DNA from 2 places in the Salinicoccus siamensis genome. Region 1 is predicted to be linked to the other one. Evidence: a T-box and tRNA genes for the amino acid it is inferred to sense, from the RefSeq annotation. Region 1 holds a T-box; the other holds one or more tRNA genes.

Region 1 (3,425 bases):
CTGTTCATCCCTTACAAGACCATGGAGGAGAACATCATCAAACGGTTTTTCTCCAGTATGTTCCAATGAAGAGAAAATCATGCGTGCTACCCAGAAGAATATGATGTCGTAACCTGTTACCAGTACGTTCGTCGGGAAGAATTTCTTCAGATCGTCAGTTTCTTCCGGCCATCCCATCGTCGAAAACGGCCATAGGGCACTAGAGAACCATGTGTCCAGGACATCTTCGTCCTGGGTCCACTCCTCAATGTTTTCAGGAGGAGTCATGCCGACATAAATCTCTCCGGTATCGTTATGATACCAGGCCGGAATCTGATGCCCCCACCACAGCTGCCTCGATATCACCCAGTCCCGGATGTCACCCATCCACCGCCTGAATGTTGCATCGAACCGCTCCGGTACAAATTGTATGGCCTCATCGGTATCCTGGTTATCCAGGCTATTTTTTGCCAATGTGTCCATCTTCACGAACCATTGCGTCGACAAATACGGCTCTACGACTGCACCGCTTCTTTCGGAGTGGCCCACAGAGTGCATATGTGGTTCTACTTTTATCAGATAACCTTCAGATTCGAGGTCTGCCACCAGAGCTTTACGACATTCAAAACGGTCCATACCCTCGTATTTTCCCGCAAGTTCATTCATCGAGCCATCCTCGTTCATTACATTGATGCGCTTAAGATTATGTTTTTCCCCGAGCGTGAAGTCATTTGGATCGTGCGCAGGCGTCACTTTCATTACACCTGTACCGAACTCCATATCCACATAGGAGTCACTTATAATCGGCAATTCACGACCGACGATCGGCAAAGTTACGGATTGGCCGATGTACTCTTTGTAACGTTTATCTTCTGGATGGACCACTATCGCCGTATCACCAAGCATCGTCTCTGGACGCGTTGTAGCAATTTCCAGATGATTTCCGTCAGGCAGCGGGTAATGGACGTGGTAGAAATTGCCTTCCACTTCCTTATGGATGACTTCGATATCACTGAGTGCCGTTTTAGTGGCCGGATCCCAGTTGATGATGTATTCTCCGCGATAGATGAGACCTTTATTGTACATATCCACAAACACCTTACGGACAGCTTTCGAAAGCCCTTCATCCATCGTAAAACGTTCCTTGTCGTAATCGAGCCCGAGACCAAGCTTCTTCCATTGGCTCCGGATGAAATCTGCATATTCTTCCTTCCATCCCCAAGCATGCTCAAGGAATTTCTCGCGGCCAATCTCATGTCTTGAGATGCCCTGTTCACGTAGGCGCGCATCGACCTTTGCCTGAGTTGCTATACCGGCATGATCCATCCCAGGCAGATAAAGGACTTCATAACCTTGCATACGCTTCATCCGTGTAATTATATCTTGCAGTGTAGTATCCCAGGCGTGCCCGAGATGCAGTCTGCCAGTAACATTCGGTGGCGGGATGACGATCGAAAATGGTGGTTTATCTGAATTTGCATCAGATTTAAAATATCCTGATTCCACCCATTTTTCATATTTTCCTTCTTCCACTTTTTGTGGATTATATTTCTTCGACATTTCCATATTATCCTCTCCTTAAGACATAATAAAAAGCTTCCATCCTGAATAGGACGGAAGCTCCGCGGTACCACCTAAATTCAACCTATACGGTTGCACTCGAAATGATTAACGCTCATTACACGTCAGCACCTACTCGATTCAGAACTGATTGCAAACAGACTACTTTCACAGCAAGTTTTGACATGTTTCCAGCACCACATGTTCTCTGGATTCCCCACTTACCGCTACTCTTCTGCACTCTTTATATTTCATTAGTTTTATAGTATTCCAACCCTTCAGGACTGTCAAGTCCTTTAGCTGCCCTGGCTATGCCTGTTGCGCTTGAGCATAAGGTTTATGAGAGGTGCAATGACGAGCAGGATGAAGAAAATGCGGAAGATATGATAGCTTGAAATCATTGCGATGTTAGCATCCATCTCAACAGCTACGATGATGATTTGTCCGATTCCGCCTGGCGCGGCACTCAAGAAGAGGTTTGTAAACTGATGCTCCGTAGTGAGTATAAATAAAAATACCAGTATCATCGTGCCGAAGATAAGCAGAACATTTTGGACAATCATAGAAACAATCATTCTTGTGTTCAGTTGATTGACCAACGTTGAAATCTGCATGCCGATTCTAAGGCCGAACAGAAGTTGGGCGCCATACAGGAATTCCACATCAACTGAAAAGGTGTAGCCTGTCATTAAGTTCCAAACCAATATCGCAATCATGGGCCCAATCATGACGGGGACAGGAAATTTCAGCTTTCCTAGGATGTAGATGAGTAAAGGCGTAAAAACAACGATCCAGATCATTTCGGGAGTGAATATTTCGGATAGAGGGGCCGCCACATCATTTATACCGGCAAAACCACCACGAGGTGCCAAACTTGCAATGAAGGGAACGATGATGACCACAAGGACTATTCTGGACATTTGCGTTAAAGTGACGAGCAGAAGATCCGCTTTCTTCTCCTCCTCAGCCATGACGATCATCTGCGATAAGGCACCTGGAATTGTAGCGAGCACTGCCGTTTCATAAGAGCACCCAGTCAACTTCATGAAGAACCTGGAAAGCAACAGGCTCAAAGCGACGATTAAAACAGAAAGCAATATGATATTCATATAATCATCAGCCATATCAATCAGTGTATCTTCTGTAAAAGTCGAACCGATTTCAGCCCCTATGATGATCAATCCGGCATTGCCCAACCATTTCGGATAGGCAAATTCTACATTTACGAAGCGATGAAACAAAATTGCAGCGATCATGGCACCGAAAAGCCATGGCAGTATCATGCCACTGAAATGAAGTATGGATGACACTACTACCGCCATTACAAAGAGCAGTATGAGATAGAGGTATTTCATCTGTCCCCTCCTTTATATCGATCAGAGACTTTTATCAACAGGCGGAACATAAGAACACCCTGCCGAGAGGCAGGGTGTTTTCCTTGTCATAATTCAACTGGCCGCCATCAGTGCGCCTGTTGATGGAAATGTAGCAAAATCGGCATCTTGGTATGCCTGCATTACGCCGTCCATGTCTCCTTCTGAAGCAAGTTCTTGCTCTGAAGTCGCTTCAAAATGCACTGCTGCTGCACCAGTTGCTGGTGCTTCCTGGATGATTGCAGCGCTTTCTTCTTCCTCTTTTTCTTCAGAACCACCACCGCTGAACTGGTTCACAATCAATGGAATGATCAATAGGACGATGAGAATCGGGATGATCCACATAAGAGGATTCTTCTTGTCTACCTTTTCCTTTTGAATCATCTCTCTGTTCTGACCTTCAATATAGACCAGGTCTTCTTCTCTTTCACCCTTGATATTCACATCCTTATCAGACATGTGTTCATCATGTTTAACCACTTGTGATTCCCCCCACATTATATAATTTACTTC
Region 2 (3,425 bases), 270 kb from region 1:
GTGGTAGTATCGATGGATATTGTAGAATGATGATAAAGAGAACAGATGGAGGGTGCTTGAGTGTCGAACAATAAAGCTGAAACATATGAAGTGAAAATAGACATGCTTGATAAGAAGGGCTCCGGTAGGGGGCACGTCTGGCGAGACGGGGGTGGCATCAATCCGAGGAAATTGAAGCTCACCGTACCCCAGACATTGATTGGAGAAGAAGTACAGGTGACAGTAGCGAATCCCGACCGAAAACGCGCCAGGGCACTGCCGGATGAAATCATCAAGCCAAGTGTGGAGCGCACTGTAGCGCCCTGTCCCCATTTTGACAAATGTGGAGGGTGCGTCTGGCAGCATTGGGATTACCAGGGGCAATTGGCCTATAAGGTGGCCGAAGTGCGCCGTTTTCTCGCGGGGAATGGGTTCGACCCCGATGTTGCAGCAGATGCGATCGGTATGGAGACGCCTTGGGAATACCGCAATAAGATGGAATTCACTTTCGGTCCTGAAGGCGGGCTGGGGCTGCATGAGCTCGGCAATTTCCGGAATGTCATCGACCTGGACACATGTCTGATAGCAGGTGGTCCGATGGTGCAGGCGATGCTTGAAGTTTCGCGGTGGCAGAAAGACCATGACCTCCCAGGTTATGATAAGGATGCGCACGCTGGACTGCTGCGCAATCTCATGACCCGATATTCACAGAAAACCGGAGAACTCATGCTTGCGATTTTCGCTACCGACTCCCCAAAGGCGCATCAAAAGGCAGTGGATGACCTGATATCGCGGTTGAGCAGCAAATTCAGTGGACTGGTCAGCTTCATGTGGATGGAGAATACAGATTGGGCGGATGTGGCGCAGGCAGAGCATACACACCTCCTTTATGGCCGTGATTACATCCATGATGAGATGTATGGCTATAAATATCGGATTTGGTTTGATACCTTCTTCCAGACGAATCCTGAACAGGCCGAGAAACTTGTTGAATTGGCGATTGAGATGGCAGAAGTGGGAAGTGAAGATCGCATGATCGACCTTTTCTGCGGCGTCGGCACCTTCTCCTTGCCTTTCGCGAAGCGGGTTAAGGCGCTTGCAGGCATAGAGATAGTGGAGACATCCATTGAATCGGCAAAAAGAAACGCTAAAGACAATGGCATCAATAACACTTATTTCCTGGCAAAAGATGCCCGCCGCGGAATGGATGAGATTTTACAGACATGGGGGACCCCTGATCTTTTGATGCTGGACCCACCACGTTCCGGTGCTGGTGGCAAGGTGATGCGCAGAATTGGACGACTCGGCACCGACCGCGTCGTCTATGTATCATGCAACCCGGAAAGTTTCGCTGAAGACATCACTTGGCTACGCGAATATGGCTATGAACTCAAGAGGGTCCAGCCGGTTGATCTGTTCCCACATACTGTGCATATAGAACTTGTCGCATTGCTCGAGAAGGCATAATGTCCGATCCAGAATGTAATTAGCCTAAACTTCAAGGAGGCAGTTATGAAACAATATCGCTATTCACTTTCTCCAGGTTCGAGGAAACACAAGGTTCTTATAGAAGATGAATCCGGGGATGAGATTGCACAGATCGACCGCACGGTGCTGAGGAACTGTGAGAGGCGTAATACTTACTCCTATACTTCTGCACAAGGCAGGATAGTAAAGCTCGGCCTAAAAAAGCGGAAGTTCCGGGATATGAATATATCCAAGTACATCCTGCAGACAGACCAGGGAGAAATGGTCTTCAAGGAAAGACCCGGCAGCAATCTCCTCCATTTTCGTGTGGACGGCAAGATTGATGGGCGTTTCCTGAGCATAGAAGAGGATTGGGCGGGCGATATGGAAGTCTACTACCATGGACGCCATGTTGCCACCGTCAAGGAAGATGTGGCCGCCAGGGAGACACTGATCCTTTCTGATCCGCAATTTGATGGGGAATCTCTGCCATTCTCAATCGTTGTCCTCATGTACTTCATGTTTAAGCTCTATAAAAGGGAACCTTGGCAGATGGCGGATATGCTATCCTGACTAATTGGAGAGGTTGGATCAAGCGTTGCACATTGAGTGAACAAAAAAATCACCCAGTCCGTGGACTGGGTGATTTAATATGACCCCGAGTGGATTTGAACCACCGACCCCTTGCCTGTCAAGCAAGTGCTCTCCCGCTGAGCTACGGGGTCTTGATATAATTTCTACATGTTCAAATTTACAACGGAGATATGGATTTGTCAATGGCATTATAATGGAATGTGTACATTTTACACATTCTTTTGCCCGTGCCCATAATTTAAAGCGTTGAAAACTGAAAGTACTGGAGGTTCCGCATGGATTTTGTATTTCTTATATTATCATTTATCGCAGCTCTCATATCATTGGTTATGTTCATTAAAGGTGTGTCCCTATACATATCGGGCAAAGGATACAAAAAAAGTTGGCAGACAGCTTTGATGCTGATTACGGTCGCCGGTGTGCTGGCTATACTGACTGCGCTTATGGACAGCAGTTCGACGCTTGGAACCGGCCTCCTCATTACAGCACTGTACGCCGTTTCTACAGCCATTGCGTTCGGTGTCGTCTATGCAGTGAAGAAGGCTCGTGGAGAGTCATCAAAAGGTTATTTGAGGTATGCTGCCATTGCACTTTTCTGTGCCATTGCAATGTTGGCAGTTTCGATATTCGTAGTTGATGATACAGAAAGCCCTGCGCGGGAAGCGCCTGGGGCATCGGGGTCGGATGGGGAACGGACTGTGGTCACCGTTGCTTCGTTCATAGATGGTGACACCACGCGTTTTAATTTTGAAGGCAATGATGTTTCGTTCCGTTATCTGCTGATAGATACGCCGGAGACGAACCACCCACGGATTGGGGAGCAGCCCTACGGTAAAGAAGCATCGGCACGGACGAAGGAAATTTTGAGTGGGGCAGACACTATAGAGGTCGAATTCGATGTCGGACCGAAGCAGGATCATTACGAGCGCTACCTCGCCTATATCTACGCAGATGGCAAGATGGTCAATGAAACCCTTGTCAGGGAAGGGCTTGCACAAGTCCGTTATATAAATCCCCCCAACACTACACATCTGGACCGGTTGGAGGAAGCACAGGAGAAGGCCAAAGAGGAATCGCTTGGCATCTGGTCACTTGATCAGCCCTTTGATTCCGAGGCCCACCAAAAAGATGAGAATCGTGGAAATGGCGATACAGGTACAAAAAACCAGTTCAGGAACTGTACAGAATTGAGGCAGGTACACCCCGACGGGGTGAAGGAGGGGCATCCTGCGTATAGCCTCAAAATGGATGGCGATCGAGACGGGTATGCGTGTGACTGAATCAGGCCATCATGTTTAATGCTTCCTGGAAACGTCAATATACTAAGTATAGACTACAAAGGAGTTGAGCTTTTAATGGAACCATTGTATCAAGTTACGATGATC

The links. The T-box of region 1 lies ahead of ACZ5LF_RS05235 (valine--tRNA ligase). A T-box ahead of a tRNA ligase gene usually reads a tRNA of that ligase, here a tRNA-Val.
Region 2: it encodes a tRNA-Val, which carries the amino acid that the T-box ahead of ACZ5LF_RS05235 (valine--tRNA ligase) is inferred to sense. The anticodon was not compared.

What each region holds. Positions count from the first base shown of each region.
Region 1 covers NZ_AP043765.1:1,000,452-1,003,876, reverse strand. Annotated here, with positions in the region: gene ACZ5LF_RS05235 (valine--tRNA ligase) at 1-1,545, opposite strand, end outside; T-box leader at 1,586-1,789, opposite strand; gene ACZ5LF_RS05230 (AbrB family transcriptional regulator) at 1,836-2,894, opposite strand; gene ACZ5LF_RS05225 (hypothetical protein) at 2,988-3,392, opposite strand.
Region 2 covers NZ_AP043765.1:734,989-738,413, forward strand. Annotated here, with positions in the region: gene rlmD (23S rRNA (uracil(1939)-C(5))-methyltransferase RlmD) at 61-1,446, shown strand; gene ACZ5LF_RS03720 (hypothetical protein) at 1,492-2,019, shown strand; tRNA gene ACZ5LF_RS03725 (tRNA-Val) at 2,100-2,171, opposite strand; gene ACZ5LF_RS03730 (thermonuclease family protein) at 2,316-3,320, shown strand; gene ACZ5LF_RS03735 (Ohr family peroxiredoxin) at 3,396-3,425, shown strand, end outside.